4 regions of the Mesorhizobium sp. WSM4935 genome follow, and region 2 is predicted to be linked to each of the others. Evidence: predicted binding sites of a transcription regulator. Region 2 holds the regulator's gene; each other region holds the start of a gene.
What was found. The regulator LexA, encoded in region 2, represses DNA repair genes until DNA is damaged. The targets are predictions, from matches to a motif close to TGTTCNNNNTGTGTTCNG.
Positions count from the first base shown of each region.

Region 1: a site for LexA is predicted at 2,494-2,511, ahead of P9273_RS06500 (ATP-dependent helicase). Genes of this name have one in related genera too.
Region 3: a site for LexA is predicted at 1,942-1,959, ahead of recA (recombinase RecA). Genes of this name have one in related genera too.
Region 4: a site for LexA is predicted at 2,171-2,188, ahead of P9273_RS25715 (DNA recombination protein RmuC). Genes of this name have one in related genera too.

Region 1 covers NZ_JARTVR010000002.1:457,866-461,652, reverse strand. The annotation lists gene P9273_RS06500 (ATP-dependent helicase) at 1-2,309, opposite strand, end outside; gene P9273_RS06495 (glucose/quinate/shikimate family membrane-bound PQQ-dependent dehydrogenase) at 2,591-3,787, shown strand, end outside.
Region 2 covers NZ_JARTVR010000003.1:385,571-389,357, reverse strand. The annotation lists gene P9273_RS09900 (ComEC/Rec2 family competence protein) at 1-897, shown strand, start outside; gene lexA (transcriptional repressor LexA) at 891-1,631, opposite strand; gene P9273_RS09890 (molybdopterin molybdotransferase MoeA) at 1,748-2,953, opposite strand; gene moaC (cyclic pyranopterin monophosphate synthase MoaC) at 2,953-3,429, opposite strand; gene trpC (indole-3-glycerol phosphate synthase TrpC) at 3,431-3,787, opposite strand, start outside.
Region 3 covers NZ_JARTVR010000003.1:605,996-609,782, reverse strand. The annotation lists gene P9273_RS11010 (pseudouridine-5'-phosphate glycosidase) at 1-756, opposite strand, end outside; gene P9273_RS11005 (carbohydrate kinase family protein) at 796-1,734, opposite strand; gene recA (recombinase RecA) at 2,017-3,114, shown strand; gene alaS (alanine--tRNA ligase) at 3,543-3,787, shown strand, end outside.
Region 4 covers NZ_JARTVR010000014.1:111,453-115,239, forward strand. The annotation lists gene P9273_RS25710 (threonine/serine dehydratase) at 1-725, opposite strand, end outside; gene P9273_RS25715 (DNA recombination protein RmuC) at 884-2,137, opposite strand; gene def (peptide deformylase) at 2,242-2,772, shown strand; gene fmt (methionyl-tRNA formyltransferase) at 2,831-3,766, shown strand; gene P9273_RS25730 (GNAT family N-acetyltransferase) at 3,763-3,787, shown strand, end outside.

The DNA of each region.
Region 1 (3,787 bases), on a different contig from region 2:
TGGTCCTTGGCGCCGATATTGTCGAAGCGTGAGGCGCCATAGGGGTTCTGCCGCCCGCCGCCGCGACCGGAGGCGAATGAGCCGCCGCCATAGGGATTGCCGTAGCCGCCATAGGAGTTGCCGCTGTCGGCGACATCGACATGGGTTTCCGGCAGTTCGTCTAGAAAGCGCGACGGGATCGTCGATTGCCACAGGCCGTGGATGAGACGGTTGGAGACGAACCAGATGTGCAGGTTCTTTTTCGCCCGCGTCAGGCCGACATAGGCGAGCCGGCGTTCCTCCTCCAGGCCGGAGCGGCCGCCTTCGTCAAGCGCGCGCTGATGCGGGAACAGCCCTTCCTCCCAGCCGGGGAGGAAAACGGTTTCGAACTCAAGACCCTTGGCCGAATGCAGCGTCATGATCGAGACCGCGTCGAGCGACTCGCCCTGTTCGGCTTCCATGACCAGCGCGACATGTTCGAGGAAAGCGCGCAGCGATTCATACTCCTCCATGGAGCGGATCAGCTCCTTGAGGTTCTCCAGCCGTCCGGGCGCCTCCGCCGAACGGTCGTTCTTCCACATATCGGTGTAGCCGCTCTCCTCCAGGATGGTCTCGGCGAGTTCGGTGTGCGGCGTGGTCTCCAGCGCCTTCTGCCAGCGCTCGAAATTGGCCGCGACCTCGCGCAGCGCGGCGCGCGGCTTCGGCTTCAGCTCGTCGCTTTCGGCAAGCGTCGCCGCGGCCTCCAGCATGGGCACGCGCATGGCGCGCGCCGTGTCGTGGATCTGGCGGATGGTGGCTTCGCCGAGCCCGCGCTTTGGCACGTTGACGATGCGCTCGAAGGCGAGGTCGTCGCCGCTGTTGGCGACGACGCGGAAGAAGGCGAGCGCATCGCGAATTTCCAGGCGCTCGTAGAAGCGCGGGCCGCCGATGACGCGGTAGTTCAAGCCCAGTGTGATGAAGCGGTCTTCGAAGGCGCGCATCTGGAAGGAGGCGCGCACCAGGATCGCCATGTCGTTGAGATTATGCTTCTGCCGCTGGTAGGCCTCGATCGCCTCGCCGATGGCCCTGGCCTCTTCCTCCGAGTCCCAGGCGGCATGGACATGCACCTTGTCGTCCTCGGGGTCGTCGCGGTCGGTGAACAGCGTCTTGCCGAAGCGGCCTTCATTGTGGGCGATGAGATGAGAGGCAGCGCCCAGAATATGCGCGGTGGAGCGATAGTTGCGTTCCAGCCTGATGATGGTGGCGCCCGGAAAATCCTTGTCGAAGCGCAGGATGTTGTCGACCTCGGCGCCGCGCCAGCCATAGATCGACTGATCGTCGTCGCCGACGCAGCAAATGTTGACGGGGGCACGGGTTTCGGCCGATCGCGCCTTACCCTCCCCTCGATGGGGAGGGTCGTCGCGAAGCGACGGGGAGGGGTGACTGGCGCCGGCGCTGCCACCCCCACCCGCTCCGCTCCGCGGCGCGACCTCCCCCATCGAGGGGGAGGTAGGTCTCTGCGCCAGCAGCCGCAGCCACATATATTGCGCGGTGTTGGTGTCCTGGTACTCGTCGACCAGTATGTATTTGAACTTGCGGTGGTATTCCTTCAGCACGTCCGGATAGGCGCGGAAGATGCGGATCGGATGGTAGAGCAGGTCGCCGAAGTCGCAGGAGTTCAGCGTCTGCAGCCGCTCCTGGTAGGCCTTGTAGAGCTGGCGGCCCTTGCCGTTGCCGAAGCTGCGCGCATCGCCTTCCGGAATTTCGTCGGGGCCGAGACCCTTGTTCTTCCAGTTGTCGAGCATCTGGGCGAAGGTCTTGGCCGGCCAGCGTTTGTCGTCCAGTCCTTCGGCCTGGATCAGCTGCTTGATCAGCCGCACTACGTCGTCGGTGTCGAGGATCGTGAAATCCGACTTCAGCCCGGCGAGCTCCGCATGGCGCCGCAGGAGCTTGACGCCGATCGAGTGGAAGGTGCCGAGCCAGGGCATGCCCTCGACATTGCCTTCGCCGATCAGGAAGCCGATGCGCTGCTTCATCTCGCGCGCGGCCTTGTTGGTGAAGGTGACGGCGAGGATCTGCGAGGGGAAGGCCCTGCCTGTGGCAAGGATGTGGGCGATGCGGGTGGTGAGCACCCGCGTCTTGCCGGTGCCGGCGCCGGCGAGCACCAGAACCGGGCCTTCGGTCGTTTCGACCGCGAGCCGCTGTTCCGGGTTCAGGCCCTTCAGGTAATCGGGCGCGCTGTTCTGGCCGCTGCGCGCCGCCATGGCGCGCGCGGCTATGCCGGATGGGGCCGCAGCGGGCCGCGCATTCGGTTCATCGAAAAAAGGCATGTCTTCGGAAAAGCCCGACATCGCCCCCCGAATGTAGTGATTCGGGAGCGAAAGACCAGAACTGTCTACGTTTTGTTCTAGTTTCGCGTGTCCCGGGCCAACTTGACAGCCGGAGCGGGCAGGGGAAAGCTGCCGGCAGGGCAGGGACGGCATGCCGTCGCTTAGAGCCGCACTGGAGCGGATTGCTGTTTCCCGAACGGCGAACCGCTCCATCTTTGTTTTGACGCAACTCCCAATGGAAAGCCGCTCCACGCTTTTCCTGGAGTTGCTCCAAAGCGCGCAACAGTCGAAGGAGTACCGTCTTGGCTGTCACCATCACCTCCCTTGTCCTCGTCCTCATCGGTCTCATTCTCGGCGGCGGCGGTATCTGGCTCATCGCGCTGGGCGGCAGTTGGTATTACCTGATCGCCGGCCTGGTCTTCCTGGTCACCGCCTGGCTGCTTTTCAGGCGCAGGTCGACCTCGCTCTGGGTCTACGCGCTGTTCGTGCTCGCCACGCTATGCTGGGCGGTGTGGGAAATCGGCTTCGACTGGTGGCAGCTCGGTCCGCGTGGCGGCGTTATCGTGCTCGTCGCCTTGTGGCTTTTGACGCCATGGGCAAGGCGAGGCCTGCAAGGGCCGGACGGACGCGCGCCGCTGATCCTCGCCGTACTGGCCTCGCTCGCGGTCGCCGGCTATTCGATGACCGCCGATCCTCACGACATCGACGGCACGCTCGGCACCGAAAAGCTGGCGACGGCGGCCAATCTCGGCGGCGACATGCCGGCCGGCGAGTGGCACTTCTACGGCCGCACGCCTTTCGGCCAGCGCTATTCGCCGCTCGACCAGATCACGCCCGACAATGTCGCCAAGCTGCAGCCGGCCTGGACCTATCGCACCGGCGACGTGAAAGGCCCCGACGATGTCGGCGAGACGACCTATCAGGTGACGCCGCTAAAGGTGGGCGACACGCTCTTCATCTGCACGCCGCATAATTTCGCCATCGCCATCGATGCCGCGAGCGGCAAGGAAAAGTGGCGCTACGATCCGAAGATCAAGCTCGACAGCAACCGCCAGCACCAGACCTGCCGTGGCGTATCCTATTATGCCGACGCAAAGATCGCCGCCGGCCAGCCCTGCGCGCAGCGCGTCTACCTGCCGACGTCGGACGCCCGGCTGATCGCGCTCGATGCCGCGAACGGGCAGGTATGTCCGTCCTTCGCCCAGGGCGGCACGCTGAACCTGATGGCCAACATGCCCTATCCGAAATCGGGTTATTATTATTCGACCTCGGCGCCGCTCATCGTCGCCGGCAAGATCATCGTCGGCGGCGCGGTCAACGACAATTACTCGACCGAGGAGCCGTCGGGCGTCATCCGCGCCTTCGACGTCGACAGCGGCGCCCTGCTGTGGAACTGGGATTCCGGCAACCCGGACGTGACGACGCCGCTGCCCGCTGGGCAAACCTACACCCACAACTCGCCCAACATGTGGTCGACGGCGAGCGCCGACGAGAAGCTG
Region 2 (3,787 bases):
CTCGCCAATCTGGCGGTCATGCCGATCGTGTCACTGATCGTCATGCCGTTTGCCGTGTTGAGCGCGCTGGCCATGCCCTTCGGTTTCGACGGCCCGTTCCTCTTTGTGATGGGCAAGGGACTGACGGCGATGATCGCCATTTCGGCATGGATCTCCGAACGCTCACCGGTCGACGCCGTCGGGCTGATCTCGATCCAGTCGGTGCTGCTGGCGACGATCGCGCTGGTCATTGCGACAATGGCCACCACCTGGCTGAGGCTTGCCGCCGTTCCCTTCGCGCTTGCCGCGCTGCTGGCCATTCCGCATGTCCGCACGCCGGACGTGCTCATTTCGGAGGACGCGCATCTGGTGGCGATGCCGATCGGCGGTGGCGAGCTTGCCGTCAATCGTGCACGCGCCAACGAGTTCACCACCGACAATTGGAAACGGGCGCTGAAAGCCGAGGAAATCGTGCCGCCGGAGACGTTCGCCAAAGATGCGCTGAACATCGTCGATCCCGTCGATCTGCCGCCCGGCTCGCCCTTCTACTGCACGGGTGATCTTTGCATCGGCCGGCATCCGTCCGGCGCCATCGTCGCACTCGCCGAAACCCGCGACAGCGCCCGGCCGGCCTGCGGCTTTGCCGACCTCGTCGTCATCAACGACGCCACCGCCTACAACCCCTGCCGCGATCCGCGCGTGCTCGTCGTCACCAAGCGGCAGTTGGCGCGCGACGGCAGCGCCGCCGTCTTCTTCGATCCCCAATCGGCAACCGCGCGACCGGCCATCCAATATGCTGTCGAGCAGCCGTACCGGCCTTGGCACGAACAGCGCAAGTATACCCGCGAGGCGAGAGGACTGCCGCCTTATCAAAAGCCTGAGCGGACGGATGCGAAACCTTCGCAACCGGATCAGTAGCGGCGGATCAACCCGACGAGCTTGCCCTGCACCTTCACCCGATCCGGTCCGAAGATGCGGGTCTCGTAGGCCGGGTTGGCAGCTTCCAGCGCGATCGAGGCACCCTTGCGGCGGAAGCGCTTGAGCGTCGCTTCCTCATCATCGACCAGCGCCACCACGATCTCGCCCGGGCTTGCCGTGTTGGCGTTGCGGATGATCACGGTGTCGCCGTCGAAGATGCCGGCCTCGATCATCGAGTCGCCTTTGACCTCCAGCGCATAATGCTCGCCGCCGGCGATCATGTCCGGCGGCACCGTGATCGAATGCGTCTGGTGCTGGATGGCGTCGATCGGCACACCGGCGGCGATGCGACCCATCACCGGAATGGATACGGCCGAGCCGGCATCGTCGTCGTTGCTTGGCGTCGGGGCGCGCGATGGCGCAGCCGGCTTGACCTGACGGCTGAGATTGTTCTGACCCAAGCTGCCCTGGATGACGCTTGGCGAAAACTTCTTCGCCGCATTGAGGCCGGGTGCGATCGAGTCGGGCAGGCGCAGCACTTCCAGCGCGCGCGCCCGGTTCGGCAGCCGGCGAATGAAACCGCGTTCCTCCAACGCCGTGATCAGCCGGTGGATGCCGGACTTGGAGGCGAGGTCGAGCGCTTCCTTCATCTCGTCGAAAGACGGCGGAATCCCGCTTTCCTTCAGCCTTTCGTGGATGAACATCAGAAGTTCATGTTGTTTGCGCGTCAGCATGGCGGCCCCCACGGGTTCTGAAACCAGAATCAGAAAAACAAACCCAGAACAAACACTATCTGTTCCAGTTGTGTTCCGCAACCGTTTAAAGTTTAGTGAATTCGTTGACGATTTGTTCAGCGTAACATCAGAACGCTGCATTCGGCGCCGGTCTCGGCTGCCGGCGCGAAGGGCTCGCGCACGATCAGGCCGTTGGCGTCGGCGAGCGTTCTGAGCATCGAGGAGTCCTGGATGCCGAACGGGGTCGCGACGAGCGTGCCGGCGTCCTCGCGTATGACGGCGCGCACATAGTCCTGCCTGAGGTCGTTGGCCTGCATCGCTGCGCCCAGCCGGGCCGTTCGCAGGTTCTGCCTGTGGTCGCGGCCACCGAGCCTGGCAAGCAGCGGCTTCAGGAAGAGCTGCGAGCAGACGATGCTGGCCACCGGGTTGCCGGGCAGGCCGATGCAGCGGACATTGCCAAGGCGGCCGAACATCAGCGGCTTGCCGGGGCGCATGGCGATCTTCCAGAAGTCGAGCCGCATGCCTTCACTGGTCAGCACGTCATGGATCAGGTCGTGGTCGCCGACCGAGGCGCCGCCGAGCGTGACGATGACATCGGCGTTCGCCTCGACTGCTTTCCGGACCAGCGCCGCGATCGCTTCCTTGCGATCGGCGGCGATGCCGAGATCGAGCGCACGCGCGCCGACCGACTGGGCGGCGGCGGCGACGCCATAGGCGTTGGACGAAATGATCTGATCAGGGCCGAGCGCGCTGCCCGGCGGCAACAGTTCATCGCCGGTGGCGATGATCGCGACCAGCGGCCGGCGCACGACATTCAAGGCGGGATGGTTGGCCGAGGCTGCAAGCGAAAGGGCCGCCGCGTCGAGCACGCGGCCCTTTTCGAGCACCACGTCGCCCTGGACGAAGTCGAGCCCGCGGCGGCGCACATTGCGTGCTTCGGCCGTCGGCTCCGTCACCTCGATCTGGCGGTTGCCGAGATCGCGGACGTTTTCCTGGATAACGATGGTGTCGGCACCCTCGGGCAGCGGCGCGCCGGTGAAGATGCGCACCGCCTGGCCTTCGCCGACAGTCCCGGAAAAGCCGCGCCCGGCGGGCGCCATGCCTATGACCTCCAGTTGCGCCGGCACCGAAGCAACGTCGGCGGAGCGTACGGCGTAGCCGTCCATCGCCGAGGCGTTGAAGGGCGGCTGGGTGCGCAGCGCCACAACCGGTTCGGCGAGAACCCGCCCGGCCGCGTCCGCCAGCGGAACGCTCTCGCCCGGCAAAGGTGCTGCGCCGTCGAGCAGGCGTTCGAGCGCTTCGGCGACTGGAACAAGGGCCATCAGGCATCTACCTTGTAGGCGCCCGACTTGCCGCCGGTCTTCTCGACCAGCCGGATACCGGAAATCACCATGCCACGGTCCGCCGCCTTGGCCATGTCGTAGATGGTGAGGCAGGCGACCGAAGCGGCGGTCAGCGCCTCCATCTCCACGCCGGTCTTGCCGGTGACGCGGGCCAGCGCGGTGACCCTGAGGCCGGGCAGCGCGCGGTCCGGCTCGATCTCGACGGCCACTTTGGTGAGAAGCAGCGGATGGCAAAGCGGGATCAACTCATGCGTCCTCTTCGCCGCCATGATGCCGGCGATGCGCGCTGTGCCCAGCACATCGCCCTTCTTGGCGTCGCTGGCGAGAATCATCTCCAGCGTTTCCGGCTGCATCGAGACAAAGCCTTCGGCGATCGCGGTGCGTGTTGTCTCGGCCTTGTCGCCGACATCGACCATGTTGGCTTCGCCCTTGGCGCCGAGGTGGGTGAGGGCCATCTCAGATGGCCTCAGCCGCCGCCTTGCCTGTCAGCAGAAGCTCGGTCGCCGCGGCCACATCCGCCTGCCGCATCAGGCTCTCACCGACCAGGAAGGCGCCGATGCCGGTCTTCTGCATCCTGAGGCAGTCGTCGTGGGTGAAGATGCCGCTTTCGCTGACCAGCAGGTAGTCGCCCGGCACCATCGGCGCCACCCGCTCGGACGTCTCAAGCCTGGTCTCGAAGGTCCGCAAATTGCGGTTGTTGATTCCGATCAGCCGCGACGACAATTTTAGCGCGCGCTCCGTTTCGGCCTCGTCATGCACCTCGATCAGCGCGTCCATCCCGAGTTCGAACGCGGTCGCTTCCAATTCGCTCGC
Region 3 (3,787 bases), 220 kb from region 2:
GGCTTCGATATAGCCGGCCATTTCATCAGCCGGAATTTCGTCGTTCTGCGGCACGGGATTGGCGATGAGGATGCCGCCGCCCAAGCCAAGCGCCTGGCGGGTGCGGTAGAAATGCGCGATGTCCTCAGGCGCCTGCAGCGTCAGCGGCGCGCGGAAGGGCGACTCCCTCGACCAGAAGGCGGGCATGGTCTCGCAGCCATGGCCGATGACCGGCACGCCGCGCGTTTCCAGCACTTCCAGTGTCTTTTCGATATCGAGGATCGCCTTGGCACCGGCCGAGACGACGATGACGGGCGTGCGCGCCAGCTCGTCGAGATCGGCCGAGATATCGAAACTTTTTTCGGCGCCCTTGTGGACGCCGCCGATGCCGCCGGTGGCGAAGACTTTTATGCCGGCCATATGCGCGGCGATCATGGTGGCCGCCACCGTGGTGCCGCCGGTGCGCTTTTGAGCGACCGCAAAGCCGAGATCGGCGCGCGACAGCTTCATGGCGTCACCGATCATCGCGAGCGATTCGCGTTCGCCGTCGGACAGGCCGATCTTGATGCGGCCGTCGACCACGGCGATCGTCGCCGGCACCGCGCCGCCATCGATGATGATCTGCTCGACCCTGGCCGCCATCGCGCCATTGTCGGGGTAGGGCATGCCATGGGTGATGATGGTCGATTCCAGCGCCACCACGGGCCGGCCGGTGGCAAGCGCCTCCGCCACGGGCGGATGGATGTCAATAAAGGGGCGAGCGGTTTCCGGCGTCATATCTGTCTCCGACAAGGAGGAAGTGGATGGTGGGTGGCCCTATGCCACCTCCCGCGCCTCCGGCACAAGGGCAAGCGCCTGCGTGAAGTTGGCGATCGTGAAGGATGGCACGGCCTCCGGACTCTCTATGGCGAGCATTGCCGCCGCCACGCCCTCCCGCAGCGCTGCGCGCAAAGGAAGGCCGCGCAGCAGGGCGGCGACCGTCGCGCCGGTCAAGGCGTCGCCGGCGCCGGTCACGTCGGCGACCCGGCGCGGCGCAGGCGGGTCGATTTCGAAGATGCCGGCGTCGTCGAAGCCCAGCACCGGGGCACTGCCGGCGGTGACAACGCCGGCGTTCAGGCCAACCTGTCTGAGCGCGTCGACAAGGGTTTTGCCCGACATTTCGGCGCCGACCAGGGCGGCGGCTTCGCGGCGGTTCATGAAAAGCAGCGACAGTTCATCGAGCAGCGGCGTCAGCCGGACGACCTTGGCCGGCGAGACGGCAATGGCGAAGACCGGACGGCCGCCGGCCAGCGCCACCAGGCGCTCCAGCGCAGCCGTCGGCAGGTTGGCGTCGCACAGGATCGCGTCGGCCGCGGCGATCGCCTCGCGCACCTTGGCGCGGCGGATCTGTTTCGGGAAGGCGAGGTCATAGAGCGCCATATCGGCCAGCCCGACGATCAATTCGCCGTCGGCGTCGATCAGCGCCGTGTAGCTCGGCGTCGTGCGGTCGAGGAACACGACCGAGAGGTCCGTTATTCCGGCGCTGTCGATCGCCGAGGCGACCGTTTCGGCCGCCGCGTCGCCGCCGCGCACCGAGATCAGCGAGGCCGAGACGCCACGCTTCACCACGCTGCGCAACGCGTTGAAAACGACGCCGCCGACATCCTCGCGCATCATGCCGGGGTTGGAAGCGGCGGGCACATAAGTGCCAGAGACCTGGCCGCGCCGGTCGATATGGGCGCCGCCCAGGGCCAGGATAGTTGGGGATGTCGGCATTTCGGGTCGGTGACTTTCGTTGATCGTGCGGCTGCGCACACTAGGTTTCCCCGGGTCACCCTGCAATCGGGGGCGCGATTCGGGATGGCCGGATATCGAAATCTCTTCTGGACCAGCGGTTGTGCTCCGCACCAGCCCTGGTGAGACAAAAATAGAACAAATCGAGATATTGATTATTTTTCAGATGTTTGTTGCCTCTTGCCAGACGAGAACAAAAAAGGTACAAACCGGCAAGGATCACGGATTGTCCGGCCTTCATTGACGACCACGGGGTGATGTATCATGGCTCAGAATACTTTGCGGCTTGTAGAGGATAAGGCAGTGGACAAATCAAAGGCTCTGGATGCGGCGCTGTCGCAAATCGAGCGCGCGTTCGGCAAGGGCTCGATCATGCGGCTCGGCGCCAATGAGCAGGCGGTCGAGATCGAAACCGTGCCGACCGGCTCGCTCGGCCTCGATATCGCGCTCGGCGTCGGCGGCCTGCCGCGCGGCCGTATCGTCGAGATCTACGGGCCGGAAAGCTCGGGCAAGACGACGCTGGCGCTGCACACGGTGGCGGAAGCGCAGAAGAAGGGCGGCATCTGCGCCTTCGTCGATGCCGAGCACGCGCTCGATCCGGTCTATGCCCGCAAGCTCGGCGTCGACCTGGAAAACCTCCTGATCTCGCAGCCCGACACCGGCGAGCAGGCGCTGGAAATCTGCGACACGCTGGTGCGTTCGGGCGCCATCGACGTGCTGGTCGTCGATTCGGTCGCGGCGCTGACCCCGCGCGCTGAAATCGAAGGCGAGATGGGCGATGCGCTGCCCGGTCTCCAGGCTCGTCTGATGAGCCAGGCGCTGCGCAAGCTGACCGCCTCGATCTCGCGCTCCAACACCATGGTCATCTTCATCAACCAGATCCGCATGAAGATCGGCGTCATGTTCGGTTCGCCCGAGACGACCACGGGCGGCAACGCGCTGAAATTCTACGCCTCGGTGCGCCTCGACATCCGCCGCATCGGCTCGGTCAAGGACCGCGACGAGGTCGTCGGCAACCAGACCCGCGTCAAAGTGGTCAAGAACAAGCTGGCCCCACCCTTCAAGGTGGTCGAGTTCGACATCATGTATGGCGAGGGCGTGTCCAAGACCGGCGAGCTCGTCGATCTCGGGGTCAAGGCGGGCGTGGTCGAGAAGTCGGGCGCCTGGTTCTCCTATAATTCGCAGCGTCTCGGCCAGGGTCGCGAGAATGCAAAGCTGTTCCTGCGCGACAACCCCGACACGGCGCGCGAGATCGAGATGGCGCTTCGGCAGAATGCCGGGCTGATCGCCGAGAAATTCCTCGAGAATGGCGGCTCCGAAGGTGGGGACGACGGTTTCGAGGACGAAGCCGGCGCCATGTAGGGCCGGTTCCAGGCGCAGCGGTTTCCTGTCGCGGACTGAGCGGAAGCAATTCGTCGGCTTAGCCGGAGTTCGGCCACAATCCTGGTTTATTGGGTTGTGCTTATGTAATCGAGTTCTTGAGTACTGCGTACCCGAACCGCCGGCCTTCGCGCCGGCGGTTTGCTTTTTGGGACGATGCTGAGCCCGCCACTCGCTTGCCGATTGGCCCAAGGCGCATCGCGCTGCGTAAATTCAGGCGATGCGGCTTTGGTCTTTGTTTATGCATGTCGTTTTGCCAAAACCGCTCGCGCACTTTTGGGCGACATGGCTGTTTCCGTGTTTCTGGACAGGCTCAAGAGCTATCGCTAAAAGGCCCATCTATCTTCTGAAATACCAAAGCCCATTTGCCGCCGGCCGGGCCGGCGGTTCTTGCGAAAAGGCAGTATGCAATGAGTGGCGTGAACGACATCCGGTCGACATTCCTCGACTACTTCCGCAAGGAGGGCCACGAGATCGTCGCCTCGAGCCCGCTGGTGCCGCGCAACGATCCGACGCTGATGTTCACCAACGCCGGCATGGTGCAGTTCAAGAACGTCTTCACCGGCCTGGAGAAGCGCCCCTATTCGCGCGCCGCGACGGCGCAGAAGAGCGTGCGCGCCGGCGGCAAGCACAACGACCTCGACAATGTCGGCTA
Region 4 (3,787 bases), on a different contig from region 2:
TCGGCGGTGAGCAGCGCATCGCAGATCGAGCTGTGGCCGGGCTCGTTCGCGACCCTTTCGCCCTTGGCCAGCGAGCGGCGCGTGTCGTCGAAATGCTCAGGCTCGACCGCCCAGACCTGAGTGTTCGGCGAGGCGTCCTTGACGGCGACGGAGATGCCGCTCGACAGGCCGCCGCCGCCGCAAGGCACGACGACGGCGTCGAGCGCCACGCCGAGGGCTTTGGCCTGCCACATCAGCTCCAGGCCGATCGTGCCCTGGCCGGCGATGATGGCCGGATCGTCGAAGGGCGGCACCAGCACCATGCCCTTCTCGATATAGGGGCTAACGACCGTCATGCGATCCTCCTTGAAGCGGTCGAACGGCACCACTTCGGCGCCCATCTTGCGGACATTGCCGACTTTCATGGCCGGCGCGTCGGCGGGCATGGCGATCACCGCCTTGACCCCGAACATGGCGGCCGAAGCCGCCACCCCTTGCGCATGGTTGCCGGACGAGAAGGCCACGACGCCGCGGCCGCGCTCTTCCTCGCTCAAGCTCGACAGCTTGTTATAGGCGCCGCGGATCTTGAAGGAGCCGGTGCGCTGCAGCGTCTCGGGCTTGAACAGGATGCGGCCGCCATGGCGCTTGTTGATCTCAGGCGATTCGATCAGCGGCGTTTCGACGATCAGCCCGGAAAGCCGCTCGGCGGCGGCGCGGATGTCTAAGATGCCGGGCAGGGTGGTCATGGGCGAGAGCCTTGCGAAGAACGGGATCGCCCATGGTGCACAAAAAAGGCCGCGGCGCGCCAACGAAAAAATGTCATGGAGACAAGGTTGGCGATGATGGCGCCCGCAGCCGTCACCTTCGCGCTACGAAGACTTACCCTTTTCGGATGCTTAACCGGCTACTCGTCGCCTTCGACGACCCGCAGCCTGAGCTGACCGGTCTTTGAATCGGCTACGCGCGCGCCGGCTTCCGCCTTGGCGGGACCGCCGCGCGGCGCCTCGGTTTCGCCTTCGGCGAATTCCAGCGCCTCGATCTTCTGGCCGCGTTTGGTCACCTTGGATGTCGAGACCAGGATGTCGTCTATGTCCCGCGCCGCCTGGCCGAAATGCGTCTGCAGCCGGCGCACCCGCTCGTCGACGCGCGCCACATCCTCCATCAGCCGGATGACCTCGCCCTGGATCAGATGCGCCTGCTCGCGCATGCGCGCGTCCTTGAGGATCGCCTGGATCACCTGGATCGACAGCATCAGCAGCGACGGCGAGACGATGACGACCCGGGCGCGATGCGCCTTCTGCACCACCGCTTCGAAATTCTCATGAATCTCGGCGAACACCGATTCCGACGGCACGAACATGAAGGCCGTATCCTGCGTCTCGCCCTGGATCAGGTATTTTTCAGCGATATCGCGGATATGCACCTCGATGTCGCGCCGGAATGCCTGCGCCGCAACCTTCTGCATGTCGGCGCCCTCGGCGGCGCGGATGGCGTTCCACGCCTCCAGCGGGAACTTGGCGTCGATGGCGAGCATCGGCGCGCCGTTCGGCATCCGCACCAGGCAGTCGGGCCGGCTGCCATTGGAGAGGCTCGCCTGGAACTCATAGGCGCCGTGCGGCAGGCCGTCGGCGACGATCGCCTCCATGCGCGACTGGCCGAAGGCGCCGCGCGTCTGTTTGTTTGAGAGGATCGCCTGCAGCTGCACGACCTGGCCGGCCAAGGACTGGATGTTGCCTTGCGCGGTATCGATCACCGCCAGCCGCTCCTGCAGCTTGGCGAGGCTTTCATGTGTCGACTTGGTCTGCTCGGCCATGGTCTGGCCGAGACGTCCGGTCATGGCATCGAGCCGCTGTCCAAGCGACTGGGTAAGCTCGGCCTGCCGCGCCCCGAACACTTCGGCGATGGCCCCCATGCGGCCCTGCATCTCGGCCTGCGCCTGCAGCACGTCGGCAATGCGCGCCTCCGTGTCGCGGGCATGGTCGGCGGCTTCCGCTGCGGCAACCGCGCGCGCCTTGGCCGCGCGCCACAGGGCGATGACCAGCGCCGCGAAAAGAACGACGAACAGGACGAGGGTGAAAGCGAGCGCGTGGCCGAGCGTGATCGTAGAGGCGCCGAGCCGCGCGACCGGTTGCGAAAGGATCGAGGTCATGTCGTTCATGAGAGGCAGCATAACCGATTCGGCCGCCTGGCACAGATCAAAACGTGAACAAGCCAAAGCTGCCCCGGTTGACGCTTCTCAAGCGAGGTCTTAGGTGAGACGCCATGTCGATCAAGCCGCTCATCATCCTTCCCGATCCCGTCCTGCGCCAGGTTTCCAAGCCGGTCGAGCGCGTCGACGCCGATTTGCGCAAACTCGCCGATGACATGCTGGAGACCATGTATGACGCGCCGGGCATCGGCCTTGCGGCGATCCAGGTCGGCGTGCCGCGACGTCTGTTGGTCATCGACCTCGCCAAGGAGGGCGAGCCGCCGGAGCCGCATGTCTTCATCAATCCGGAAGTGCTCGAGAGTTCCGACCAGCGCTCGGTCTATGAGGAAGGCTGCCTGTCGATCCCGGACTATTATGCCGAGGTCGAGCGACCGGCTTCCGTGCGGGTGAAATATCTCGACCGCGACGGCAAATTGCAGGAGATGCAGGCGGAAGGCCTGATGGCCACCTGCCTGCAGCACGAGATCGACCATTTGAACGGCGTGCTGTTCATCGATCACATCTCGAAGCTCAAGCGCGACATGGTGGTGCGGAAGTTCAAGAAGCTCGCCAGGGACAAGGCGCCGGGCAAGATGGTGGGCTAGGGGCCTCTTCGGCCGCGCGAGCACCCTAGCCTGCCGCAAAACAGGATCGCAGCACCTCATGTCGCTTCGCGTCATCTTCATGGGCACGCCTGATTTTTCCGTGCCGACGCTGCGCGCCATCGCCGAGGCCGGACACGAAATCGCGGCCGTCTACACCCAGCCGCCGCGCGCCGCGGGCCGGCGCGGTCTGGAATTGACGCCATCCCCGGTGCAGCGCGAAGCCGAACGGCTGGGGTTCGAGGTGCGCACGCCGGCATCGCTGAAAAGCGAGGCGGAGCAGCAGGCCTTCGCCGCCTTGCGGGCCGATGTCGCGGTCGTCGTCGCTTATGGCCTGTTGTTGCCGAAAGCCATCTTGGACGCCCCTAGGCTCGGCTGCCTCAACGGCCATGCCTCGCTTTTGCCACGCTGGCGTGGTGCTGCTCCCATCCAACGCGCCATCATGGCCGGCGATGCCTGGACCGGCATGATGGTCATGAAGATGGAAGAGGGCCTGGACACCGGACCGGTGGCGATGGTTGAAAAATGCGCCATCGCACCCGATATGACGGCCGGCGAATTGCATGACCTCCTGATGGCTCAGGGCGCTTCGCTGATGGTTGAGGCGCTCGCGCAGTTGGGGATAAATTGTCTGACATTTACCCCGCAGGCGGCGGAAGGGGTGACCTACGCCCGAAAGATCGATAAATCGGAGACACGCGTAGACTGGACGCGGCCTTCTGGCGAAGTCCACAATCACATTCGCGGCCTCTCGCCCTTCCCGGGCGCGTGGTGCGAGGTCGAAATTGGCGGCCGCATGGAGCGGCTGAAACTGCTTCGCTCGACGCTCTCGGATGGCGTCGGCGAGTCGGGAGGAATTCTCGATGACCGGCTGACGGTCGCCTGCGGATCGGGCGCGGTCAGACTGGTCGAAGTTCAACGGGCGGGCGGAAGGCCTGCCGCCGCGCAGGAGTTCTTGCGCGGAGCCAAGATCGCAAAAGGAATGAAACTCACATGAGCATGATGTCGATACGCGCGG